Sediminicoccus sp. KRV36: one gene and its partner. The protein of the gene in region 2 interacts with the protein of the main gene of each other region in a pairwise test. Links are inferred from orthologs where the notes say so. Each region holds a gene or a part of one and is shown on either strand. Other genes may lie near its edges.

What was found. Proteins that work in one complex are often made in the same cells at the same time.
Region 1: the proteins of LHU95_RS22995 (region 2) and grxD interact in binary tests that used the Escherichia coli proteins (3 or more experiments, as listed by UniProt). The link is inferred for Sediminicoccus sp. KRV36 from one-to-one orthologs.

What each region holds. Positions count from the first base shown.
Region 1 is NZ_CP085081.1:1,122,215-1,125,082, forward strand. It holds grxD (Grx4 family monothiol glutaredoxin), read left to right. Parts: upstream 1-1,200; coding sequence 1,201-1,536; downstream 1,537-2,868. Other genes in the region: purL (phosphoribosylformylglycinamidine synthase subunit PurL), read left to right, coding at 1-936; LHU95_RS04970 (BolA family transcriptional regulator), read left to right, coding at 942-1,175; LHU95_RS04980 (DUF1796 family putative cysteine peptidase), read right to left, coding at 1,606-2,529; LHU95_RS04985 (sugar O-acetyltransferase), read right to left, coding at 2,563-2,868. UniProt on the Escherichia coli protein: Monothiol glutaredoxin involved in the biogenesis of iron-sulfur clusters.
Region 2 is NZ_CP085081.1:4,837,721-4,845,695, forward strand. Bases 2,217-4,900 are described here. They hold LHU95_RS22995 (BolA family protein), read left to right. Parts: upstream 2,217-3,262; coding sequence 3,263-3,538; downstream 3,539-4,900. Other genes in these bases: cobS (cobaltochelatase subunit CobS), read right to left, coding at 2,217-2,502; LHU95_RS22990 (J domain-containing protein), read right to left, coding at 2,605-3,198; LHU95_RS23000 (tripartite tricarboxylate transporter substrate-binding protein), read left to right, coding at 3,747-4,721; fabD (ACP S-malonyltransferase), read left to right, coding at 4,839-4,900. Also shown: cobaltochelatase subunit CobT, read right to left, coding at 1-1,499; more of cobS, read right to left, coding at 1,501-2,216; more of fabD, read left to right, coding at 4,901-5,792; LHU95_RS23010 (GNAT family N-acetyltransferase), read left to right, coding at 5,789-6,217; LHU95_RS23015 (GNAT family N-acetyltransferase), read left to right, coding at 6,214-6,663; fabG (3-oxoacyl-[acyl-carrier-protein] reductase), read left to right, coding at 6,663-7,400; LHU95_RS23025 (DUF4149 domain-containing protein), read right to left, coding at 7,498-7,923. UniProt on the Escherichia coli protein: Transcriptional regulator that plays an important role in general stress response. Has many effects on cell morphology, cell growth and cell division. Acts by regulating the transcription of many genes, including dacA (PBP-5), dacC (PBP-6), ampC and mreB.

The DNA.
Region 1 (2,868 bases), 3.7 Mb from region 2 along the record:
ATCTGGGACCAGTATGACGCGCAGGTGGGCGGCCAGACGGCCAAGCGGCCCGGCCAGGCCGATGCCGCCGTGGTGCGGATCGAGGATCATGTGCGGGCGCTGGCCATGACCACCGATTGCACGCCGCGCTATTGCCAGGCGGACCCCCATGCGGGCGGCATGCAGGCGGTGGCCGAGGCCTGGCGCAATCTGACCGCCGTCGGCGCCCTGCCGCGCGCCATCACCGACAACATGAATTTCGGCAATCCCGAAAAGCCCGAGATCATGGGCCAATTCGCCGCCGCCGTGCGCGGCATGGCGGCTGCCTGCAACGCGCTGGATTTCCCGGTAATCAGCGGCAATGTCTCGCTCTACAACGAGACCGAGGGCCGCGCGATTTTGCCGACACCCGCCATTGGCGGCGTGGGCGTGCTGGAAGATGTGGCGCAGGCGGTCGGCCTGGCCATGCCGCAAGGGGCCGCGATCATCCTGGTGGGCGAGACGCAAGGCTGGCTCGGCCAGTCGCTCTGGCTGCGCGAGATCGCGGGGCAGGAGGCGGGCGCGCCCCCGCCGGTGGACCTGGCGGCCGAGCGGCGGAACGGCGATTTCGTGCGCGGGCAAATCCTGGCCGGCGCCGTCAGCGCCTGCCATGATTGCGCCGATGGTGGTTTGCTGGTGACGATTGCGGAAATGTGCATGGCCTCGGGCGTCGGCGCCACGCTGGATGGCGCGGGTGAGCACGGCTTCTGGTTCGGTGAGGACCAATCCCGCTACGTGGTCGCCGTCACGGACGGCGCGGCTTTCCTGGCGGCTGCGGCGGCGGTGGGGGTGCCAGCGCGGAAGCTCGGAGAATCAGGCGGTGGGGACTTGGTTCTGAGCGGAAAGGGGACCATATCGGTCTCCAATCTGGTGGCGGCGCATGAGGCGACGCTGCCCAAGCTGATGCAAGAGGTCTGAACCGCATGCCGATGCAACCGGCCGAAATCGAGGCGCTGATCAAATCGGCCCTGCCCGACGCGCAGGTGACGATCGAGGATCTGGCCGGCGATGGCGACCATTACGCCGCGAAGGTGATTTCCGAGAGCTTCCGCGGCGTCTCCCGCGTCAAGCAGCATCAGATCGTCTATGCCGCGCTGCAAGGCCGCATGGGCGGCGTGCTGCATGCCCTGGCGCTGCAGACCAGCGCCCCCGATTGAACGAACCCAAAGAAGGAAGTCCAGGATGACCGACGCCACCACCCGCATCGAAGCCGAAATCACCGGCAACCCCGTCGTGCTCTACATGAAGGGCACGCCCGTCTTTCCGCAATGCGGGTTTTCGGCCCGTGTGGTGCAGATTCTCAGCCATGTCGGCGTGCCCTTCAAGGGCGTGAACGTGCTGGAAGACGCCGAGATCCGCGAGGGCATCAAGGCCTACACGAATTGGCCGACCATCCCGCAGCTTTACGTGCAGGGCGAATTCGTCGGCGGCTGCGACATCGTGATGGAGATGTTCCAGTCGGGCGAATTGCAGACGATGCTCAAGGAAAAGGGCATCGCGACGAAGGCCGAAGCGTAAGGCCGCGCGATTCCCGGGGCTGCACCACGGGCCCGGCGAAACCCGCCGGGCCCGTGCTCAGCCACGGGGCTACATGCTGCTGATCTGCGGCGCGGCCAGTGCGCCACGCAGCAGCACGATCTCATCCAGAGGGTCGACGAAGGCTGTGCCCTTCACCTCAGAGATGGTGCGCGCGCGCAGATAGCGGTGCACGCCGCGGGTCTGGGCCAGCTCCATTTCGGGGAAGGGGCCGGCGGGCGGGCCCTCCACCAGCGCCACCGTCACCAGGATGGCGCCGCGGGCCGAGCGGTCCAGCATGTCGGCCGTATCCTCGAAGGTGGGCAGGCTGCGCTCGGTCTCCTGCGTGACCTGCAGCAGGAGCTTGCCATGCAGGCCGCGCAGCGCCTCACGGAAGCGCAGCGTGGCCCGTTCCAGGCTGGCATAGCCGGTCGCCTCGGACGGATCGTAGCGATGGAAGATCGTCGGGCCGTAGAGCTCGGAGAGGCGCACATGGCGGCAGAGATGGCCGTCGCTGCCGACGGGCCGATCCTCGGGGAGGATGGGCTCGTAATCGGTGGCGAGCAGCAGCCCGGCGCAATCATCCACGATGCTGTCACGCACCGCTTCGGCCGGGATGGTCATCCAGTCGAAGGGGCCGGCCCAGCGGCGCAGGCCGCCGCGCCGGAGCATGCCGGCGGTGCCCGGCATGCAGCCCAGGCCGATACAGGCCAAGGGGGAAGGCCGCGCGGCGAGGCCAGGGGCGATCACATCCTCGATGCCGCGTCCGCCCATGGTGGCGAGCAGCCGGGTCTTTGCCTCGGTGCTGGTGTAGACGAGCTGCATGAAGTCGGACACGACCTCATCCAGTGATTGGGTGGCGCCGCGGCGGGTGAGTTCCTCGGTGAAGGCGGTTTGCCAGTTGGGGTCCACGCTCCGCCCGAGGAAGGCCTGGTGGGTCGCGCGGATCACTGTTTCCAGGACGTCACGCGCGGGAAGCTGTGCAGGAATCGGCATGGGCGAAGATGTGCAGGCGAAGGGGTAGCCTCGTCAACTGCGCCTGGGCCGCGCGGGGTTGCCGAGGACCATGGCGCCCGGGGCCACATCGCGCGTGATGACGCTGCCCGCGCCCACCACCGCGCCATCGCCGATGGTCACGCCGGGCAGCAGGATGGCACCGCCGCCGATCCAGGCATCGGCCCCGATGCGGACGGGGCGGCCGAACTCGACCCCGGTGGCCCGCGTGGCCGCATCGCGGGGGTGATCGGCGGCGTAGATCTGCACGGCCGGGCCGATCTGCGCGCGGGCGCCGATGGTGACCTCGACCACGTCAAGGATCACCACGTTGAAATTCAG
Region 2 (7,975 bases):
TTTTCCTTGAGCAGCCCCTCGCGCAGCATCAGGCCGATGGCGCGGCGCGAGCGGCGCCAGGGCGCATCGGCGCCCTTGTAGATGATGTGGCGCAGATCATTCAGCCGGCCCGGATTGCGCGCCTTGCCCTCCTGCACCCAACGCTCGCGAGACTGCCCGCCCTTCCAGGCGCGCGTGGTGAAGCCGAGGATCTCGACCTTCACGCCGCAACGCTCCAGCGTGCGGGCCAGGATATCGGCGCACATGGCGGCCACGGTGATGGGCCGGCCGCGCATGGAGCCCGAATTGTCAATCAGCAGGGTCACCACGGTATCGCGGAAATCCGCCTCCCGCTCCCGCTTGTAGGACAGCGAGAGCGTGGGGTTCGCCACCACGCGGGCCAAGCGCGCAACGTCGAGGATGCCTTCCTCCAGGTCGAAATCCCAGGCGCGCTGCTGCTGCGCCATCAGGCGGCGCTGCAGGCGATTGGCGAGCTTGGAGACGACGCCCTGCAGATGCTGCAACTGCTGGTCGAGCTGCTGGCGCAGACGTGTCAGCTCATCCGCGTCACACAGGTCATCGGCTTCCACCACCTCGTCGAACTGGGTGGAGAAGGCGCGATAGCGCGTCGTGTCGTCGGTCTGCGGGACTTCCTTGCGGGCCTGGGGGCCGCCGGGCTTCTCATCGCCCTCGGCGGCCGCACCTTCTTCCTCGCTATCCTGCGCTTCCTCGTCGGCGGCCTCGCCTTCCATGCTCTCGGGCTCGGCGCCCTGCATGGATTCCTGCTCCTGGCTCTGCGCCTCGCCGGCGCTGGCCTGGTCCTGCTGGGAGGATTGATCGCCGCCCTCGTCGCCTTCCTCATCCTGGTCGGCTTCGCTCTCCATCTCGGCCTCGGCGAGGTCGAGTGCCGTGAGCAGCTTGCGGGCGGCGCGGGCGAAGGATTCCTGATCCTCGGTGGAGGAGACCATTTCCTCCATCGCGGCCGCGGCCTTTTCGTCCAGGCTGTCGCGCCACATCTCCAGGATGCGGGTCGCGGCGGCGGGCGAAGGCTCGCCCGAGATGCGCTCGCGCGCCATGAGGGAGAGGGCGGTGTGCAGCGGAAGCTGGTCCTTCCGCGTCATCCGGTCATAGCCCTCGGATTCGCATTCCTCCGAGAGGCGAGCGCGTAGATTCGCCGCGACGCCGGACATGTGGCGGGAGCCCACGGATTGCACGCGCACATCTTCCAGCGCGTCGAACACCTCCCGCGCTTCCTTGCGCGAGGGGGCGCGGGCGGCGTGGGTCGCTTCGTCGTGATGGCGCAGCTTCAGCGCCACGGCATCGGCGGCACCGCGCAGCTTCGCCATTTCGGCGGGCGGCAGGCTGCGCGTGGGCAAGGGCAGGCGCGCGCGCTTGCCCGAGACACCGGCCGGGCCGGGCTGGAAGGCGACCTGCACTTCGGTCTGCTGCGCGATGGCACGGACCACGCCGGCCGTCGCGCGCTTGAATTCTTCCTGGCGGGTGAGGTCCTGCTTGGTCACATCACCCCGCCTTCTTGTAGAGTCCCGTCGCGATCTCGGCGTTGAAGCAGCGCTGATAGTATTCCGCCACCGTCGAACGCTCGGCCTCATCGCATTTGTTGAGGAAGGTCAGGCGGAAGGCGAAGCCGATATCGCCGAAGATGCGCGTGTTATCCGCCCAGGTGATGACGGTGCGGGGCGACATGACGGTGCTGATATCGCCCGCGATGAAGCCGGCGCGCGTCAGGTCGGCCAGCGCGACCATGGCTTCGACCTGCTTCTTCATCTTGGGATCGGTCGTGCCGATCTTGGCCATGACGATCTCGGTCTCCTGCGCATGCGGCAGGTAGTTCAGCGTCGCCACGATGTTCCAGCGGTCCATCTGGCCCTGATTGATCTGCTGCGTGCCGTGATACAGGCCGGTCGTATCGCCCAGGCCCACCGTATTCGCCGTGGCAAACAGGCGGAACATCGGGTGCGGGCGGATCACGCGGTTCTGGTCGAGCAGGGTCAGCTTGCCCTCGACTTCGAGCACGCGCTGGATCACGAACATCACATCCGGGCGGCCGGCGTCATATTCGTCGAACACCAGGGCGCAGGGATGCTGCAGGGCCCAGGGGAGGATGCCCTCGCGGAATTCGGTGATCTGCTTGCCATCCTTCAGCACGATGGCGTCCTTGCCGATCAGGTCGATGCGGCTGATGTGGCTGTCCAGGTTCACGCGGATGCAGGGCCAGTTCAGCCGCGCCGCCACCTGCTCGATATGGGTGGATTTTCCGGTGCCGTGATAGCCCTGGATCATCACCCGGCGGTTATGCGCAAAGCCCGCGACGATGGCGAGCGTCGTCTCCCGGTCGAAGCGATAGGAGGGGTCGAGCTCGGGCACATGCTCGGTGCGGACCGAATAGGCGGGCACCTCCATATCAATGTCCACGCCGAAGACTTCGCGCGCGCTCACGGTGATATCCGGCAGGTTGATCGCCGAGGTTGGGCTCACGTCGCCAGATTGGGCCAGCTTGGTCATCACGCTTCCGCTTCGTTCAATGGAGGTGGGCACATCAGTTATGGTGAATGTTAGGGCAGGCCATGGGATTGGGCTACCCAGGCCGCCGGAAACACGTGGCAGTCATCCGGCATGGGCCGGTTGCGCCGCGGAGACCGCGCGCCCGACCCGCTGCCGCAGCAGCGAATAGGCGCGATTGATATCCTTCAGCCGGTCCTCGGTGCTGCGATCGCCGCCATTGGTATCCGGGTGGTAGCGCTTCGCGAGTTCCTTGTAGCGCGCCTTCAGCGTCGCGGGATCGAGCGGCCATTCGAGTTCGAGCAGGCCGAGTGCGGCGCGCAACTCCGCCGGCGCCTCGCTGCGCGGCGGGGTGCGGCGCTTCTCGTGCAGCGCCGTCTCACGCAGGATACCGAGCGGGTCCACCATGCGCTCCGCATCCAGGCGCATGCCGCCAAGGCGCCCCAAGGGCCAGGTGGGGCGCTGCCAGCCGGTATCCGAGCGGATGGAGGTCTCGATATCGCCCGGGCCCATGCCGCGGTAGAAATCCCAGCCGGAATTGTACTGGCGCACATGTTCCAGGCAGAACCAGAGATATTCCCGCAGGCTGCGGTCTTTGGGCGCGCGGAACTCCCCGGCCGCCGCGCAGCCGGGCGCATCGCAGCCCCGGGGGGGGGCCTTCGGGTCGGTCTGGGGTTGGAAGCTCGCGCGTCGCGCCATCAGAACTTTATGGGTGCGACATCCGGGCTTGGCAACGGCGAAGACATGGAGGAATCTCGGCGGCATGGACAATCGCGCCGACCGCATCCGTGCCGCCCTCACCGCCGGCTTCGCCCCCCTTCGGCTGGAGGTGGCGGATGACAGCGCCAGCCATGCCGGCCATGCCGGCGCCGCGCCGGGTGGTGAGACGCATTACAGCGTTGTTCTGGTGAGCGAGGCTTTCACGGGCATGAACCGCGTGGCGCGCTCCCGCGCGGTGCATGCCGCGGTGGATGCCGAATTCGCCACCGGGCTGCATGCGCTGGCCCTGACGCTGCGCGCCCCGGCCGAAGCAGCCTAGCCCGGGCATCACGGGATGATTGAAGACGCCTGACCGAAGGTGCAGGAAACTCAGCTTGCTGCGGGGGGTTTCCTGCCGGGGTGAGGGGCAGCGCCCCTCGATTTCTCCCAAGCCAGCCGCGGCCGCGGTCATTCCAGCCGCAACCCCTCGCAAGACAACGCCATTTTCGCTAAGCTCCGCCGCAGAAAAAGCCGACGGAGAAACGCCCATGACCCATTTCGAACGCCGCGCCCTGCTGGGTGCCGGCCTGGCGCTGGCCATGCCGGCGTTGGCCCGCGCCCAGACGGTCCCGCGCAATGCGCGCATCGTCATCGGTTTTCCGGCCGGCGGCAGTTCCGACATCGTCGCCCGCATCTATGCCGAGCGGCTGCGCGGCATCTTCGCGCCCAACCTCATTGTCGAGGGCCGGGTGGGGGCCGCCGGGCGCATTGCCGTGGAATTCGTGCGCGATGCCGAGAAGGACGGCACCACCTATCTGCAGACGCCGGCCTCCATGCTGACCTTGCAGCCGCACATCTTCCCGCGCGATGTGCGCTATGACGCCCTGACCGACCTCATCCCCGTCAGCACGGTCTGCACCTTTCCCTTCGCCTTCTGCATTCCGATGACGCATCCGGCGCGCAACCTAGCCGAATTCGCCACCTGGGCGCGGGCGCAGCCCAATGAGATTCCCTTCGCCTCGCCCGCGGCCGGCGCCTCGCCGCATTTCATGGGGCTGATGCTGGCCCAGGCGCTGGGTATCCGCATGACGCATGTGCCCTATCGCGGCTCGGTGCCGGCGGTGCAGGATCTCATCGCCGGGCGGCTCAATGCCTTCATGGGCGTGCTGGGGGATGTTTCGCCGCAAAACGGCGTCGGCCTTCGCATGCTGGCGATCTCCTCGGCCACGCGGAACCCGCGCTTTCCCGATGTGCCGACGTTCCAGGAACTCGGCCATCCGGCACTGACCAAGGATGAATGGTTCGGCGCGCTGCTGCCGGCCGGCACCCCGGCACCGGTGGTGCAGGGCCTCTTCGCGGCTATCACCCAGGTGGGCACCACGCCCGAGATGCGAGCCGCGCTGGAGCGGCTGGATTTCAGCCCCGGCGTTTCGGCCAGCCCCGCCGCCTTCGCCACGCGCATCCGGACCGAGCGGGAGGAATGGGGGCCGATCGTCCGCGCCTCCGGCTTCACGCCGGAATAGCCGTGCGGGGCGTTTTGCCCCCGCCCGCGCCCTTTCCGGGCCGAATGAGCCCAACCCGTTGACTTGCAGGCGCCCCGGCGCGAAGGGGCTTGCACACACGCCATTCACGGAATTGCCATGTCACTCGCTTTTGTGTTCCCCGGCCAGGGCAGCCAGGCCCCCGGCATGGGCCGCGACCTCGCCGATGCCTTCCCCATCGCGCGCGAAACCTTCCAGGAGGTGGATGACGCGCTGGGCCAGAAGCTCTCGCGCCTCATGTTCGAAGGCCCGGGTGAGGAACTGACCCTGACGGCCAATGCGCAGCCCGCCTTGATGGCGGTCTCCGTCGCCATCTGCCGCGTGCTGGGCAAGGAGGGCGGCTTCGACATGTCGCGCCAGGTGGCGCTGGTGGCTGGGCACAGCCTCGGCGAATACAGCGCGCTGACGGCGGCGGGCAGCTTTGACCTCGCCACCGCCGCGCGGCTGCTGCGGCTGCGCGGCGATTCCATGCAGGCCGCCGTCCCCCCCGGTGAGGGCGCCATGGCGGCACTGCTTGGCGCCGAGGCCGAACAGGCCGCCGCCATCTGCGCCGAGGCTGCCCAGGGCCCGGAGGGGCATCAGGTGCTGGAGGTCGCCAATGACAATGGCGGTGGCCAGGTGGTGATTTCGGGCGCCAAGGCCGCCGTGGAGCGCGCCGTGGAGGTCGCCAAGGCCGCCGGCATCAAGCGCGCCATGATCCTGCCCGTCTCGGCCCCCTTCCATTGCGCGATGATGGAGCCCGCCGCCCGCGTCATGGAGGAGGCCCTGGCCAAGGCCGCCATGGCGCATCCGGCCGTGCCGGTCGTGGCCAATGTGACGGCCGCCCCCGTCTCGGACCCTGATGTAATCCGCGGCCTGCTGGTGCGCCAGGTGACGGGCACGGTGCGCTGGCGCGAATGCGTGGCCGCCATGGTCGCCGCCGGCTGCACGCGCTTCGCCGAGGTCGGCGCCGGCCGCGTGCTGACCGGGCTGATGAAGCGCAACGCGCCCGAAGCCGCGGCATTGGCCATCAACAACCCGGCCGATATCGAAGCATTCCTGAAATCCCTGTGACGCGGCTTGTCCTCTCCGAGGCGGAGGAGACGCCGCTGCTGGATGTGCTCGTCGAGGGATTTCGCGCCTTCAACGGCCCCTTCGTCGGCGAGCATGGCTACAAGCCGCTCCGGCTGTTGGTCTTCCGCGAGGGTGAGGACGCGCCCGCCGGCGGCATTCAGGCGCATTGCTACGGCGCCTGGCTGCATGTGCTCATGGTGTATCTGCCGGAGGATTTGCGCGGCCAGGGCCTCGGCACCGCGCTGTTCGACCGCATCGAGGCGGAGGCGCAGGCGCGCGGATGCATCGGCGCCTATCTGGACACGTTGAGCTGGCAGGCGCGGCCCTTCTACGAGAAGCGCGGCTACGAACTCTTTGGCACGCTGCCCGATTCACCGCCCGGCCATGCGCGCTATTTCCTGAAGAAGCGCTTCGGCCCCGCATGATCCTGCACGTCACGGACCAGCCCGACGCGGCGGATCAGGCGGCGATCCTCGATGGCCTGGTCGGCTTCAATGAGGCGGCGACAGGGCTGCGCGGCCGGGACCGCCTCGACCTTGCCGTGCTGCTGCGCGATACGGAGCGCCGCACCATCGGCGGCGCGCTGGGCCATTCGCGTCATGGCTGGGTGCGGATCGAGCTGCTGTTCCTGCCTGCCGCGCTGCGCGGGCAGGGCTGGGGCCGGCGCCTGATGCAGGCGGTGGAGGCTGAGGCGCGCGCCCGGCACTGCCTGGGCGTGCGGCTGGAGACGGCCTCCTTCCAGGCGCGTGGCTTTTACGAAAAGCTCGGCTACAGCGTCATCGGAACCCTGCCGGATGATCCGCCAGGCCATACGCTCTTCTGGCTCGCCAAACGGCTCGAATCCAAAGCGCTCGAACAAGGAACCACGTGATGTTCAAACTCGACGGCAAGATCGCCCTGGTCACCGGCGCTTCCTCCGGCATCGGCATCGGCATCGCCGAGGCGCTGCACGCCCAGGGGGCGCATGTGGTGCTGACCGGCCGGCGCGAGGCGGAGTTGAACGCCGTGGCGGCGCAGCTGGGTGAGCGCGCCAGCGTCATGCCGGCCGACCTGAATGATCCCGCCGCACCGGCCGCCCTGGTCGAGGGGATCGAGGCCGCGCATGGCAAGCTCGATATCCTGGTGAACAATGCCGGCTTCACGCGGGACATGCTGGCCCTGCGCATGGGCGATGAGGACTGGAACGCCGTGCTGGAAGTGGACCTCAACGCGCCGTTTCGCCTGGCCCGCGCCGCGCTGCGCGGCATGATGAAGCGGCGCAGCGGGCGGATCGTCTCCATCGCCTCCATCGTGGGTGTGACGGGCAATGCGGGCCAGGCGAATTACGCGGCCGCCAAGGCCGGGCTGATCGGCATGAGCAAGGCGCTGGCACAGGAAGTCGCACCGCGCGGTGTCACCATCAACGTGGTCGCGCCCGGCTTCATCGCGACGCCGATGACGGACAAGCTGAACGAGGAACAGAAATCCGGCCTGCTCTCACGCATCCCGATGAAGCGGATGGGCAGCGCCCAGGATGTGGCCTCGGCCGTCGCTTACCTCGCCTCGGACGAGGCGGCCTGGGTGACGGGCGCGACCATCCATGTGAATGGCGGCATGCTGATGGTGTGAGGCGCTGGCACTTGTTCCGCGCGCAAGGGCGCGCGACACAATCTCAGGTCCAGCGTTTTTCATCCGTTCAAGCGATCCCGTTTGAACGGATCATGCCTTACCCCACGCCAAACATCGCCAGCACGGCGCCAATCGCCACCATCTGCACCAGATTGGCCGCCACCGAGAGCTTGTGCATGCGGTCGAACTCGCGCTTCGCCGCCGCGTCGCCGGCCTGGGCAAGGTCCGATGCGTGGTTGATTCGCCGCATCAGCACCTGGCGCAGCCAGAGGGTGAGCCCGGCGGAAAGCGCCATGATGCCGGCGGCCTCCTTGGCCAGCGGAAACAAGGCGATGGCAGCCGCGGCCGAGCAGGCCAGAACCCAGAGGTAGTAGTGCGGGAAAATGGCGCGGGTGAACCGCCCCGCATGCTCGAATGGCAGCCGCGAGAACACCAGCGGCGCCACCACGGCGGCGAAGAACATCATGCCCCCAAAGGCGAGCGAGAGCGAAAACAGCGCGATCAGGGCGAGGGTGGTTTCCATCCCGCAGAACTGGGGCGCCGCACCAAAAGAAAAAGGCGCGCCCCCGTGAGGA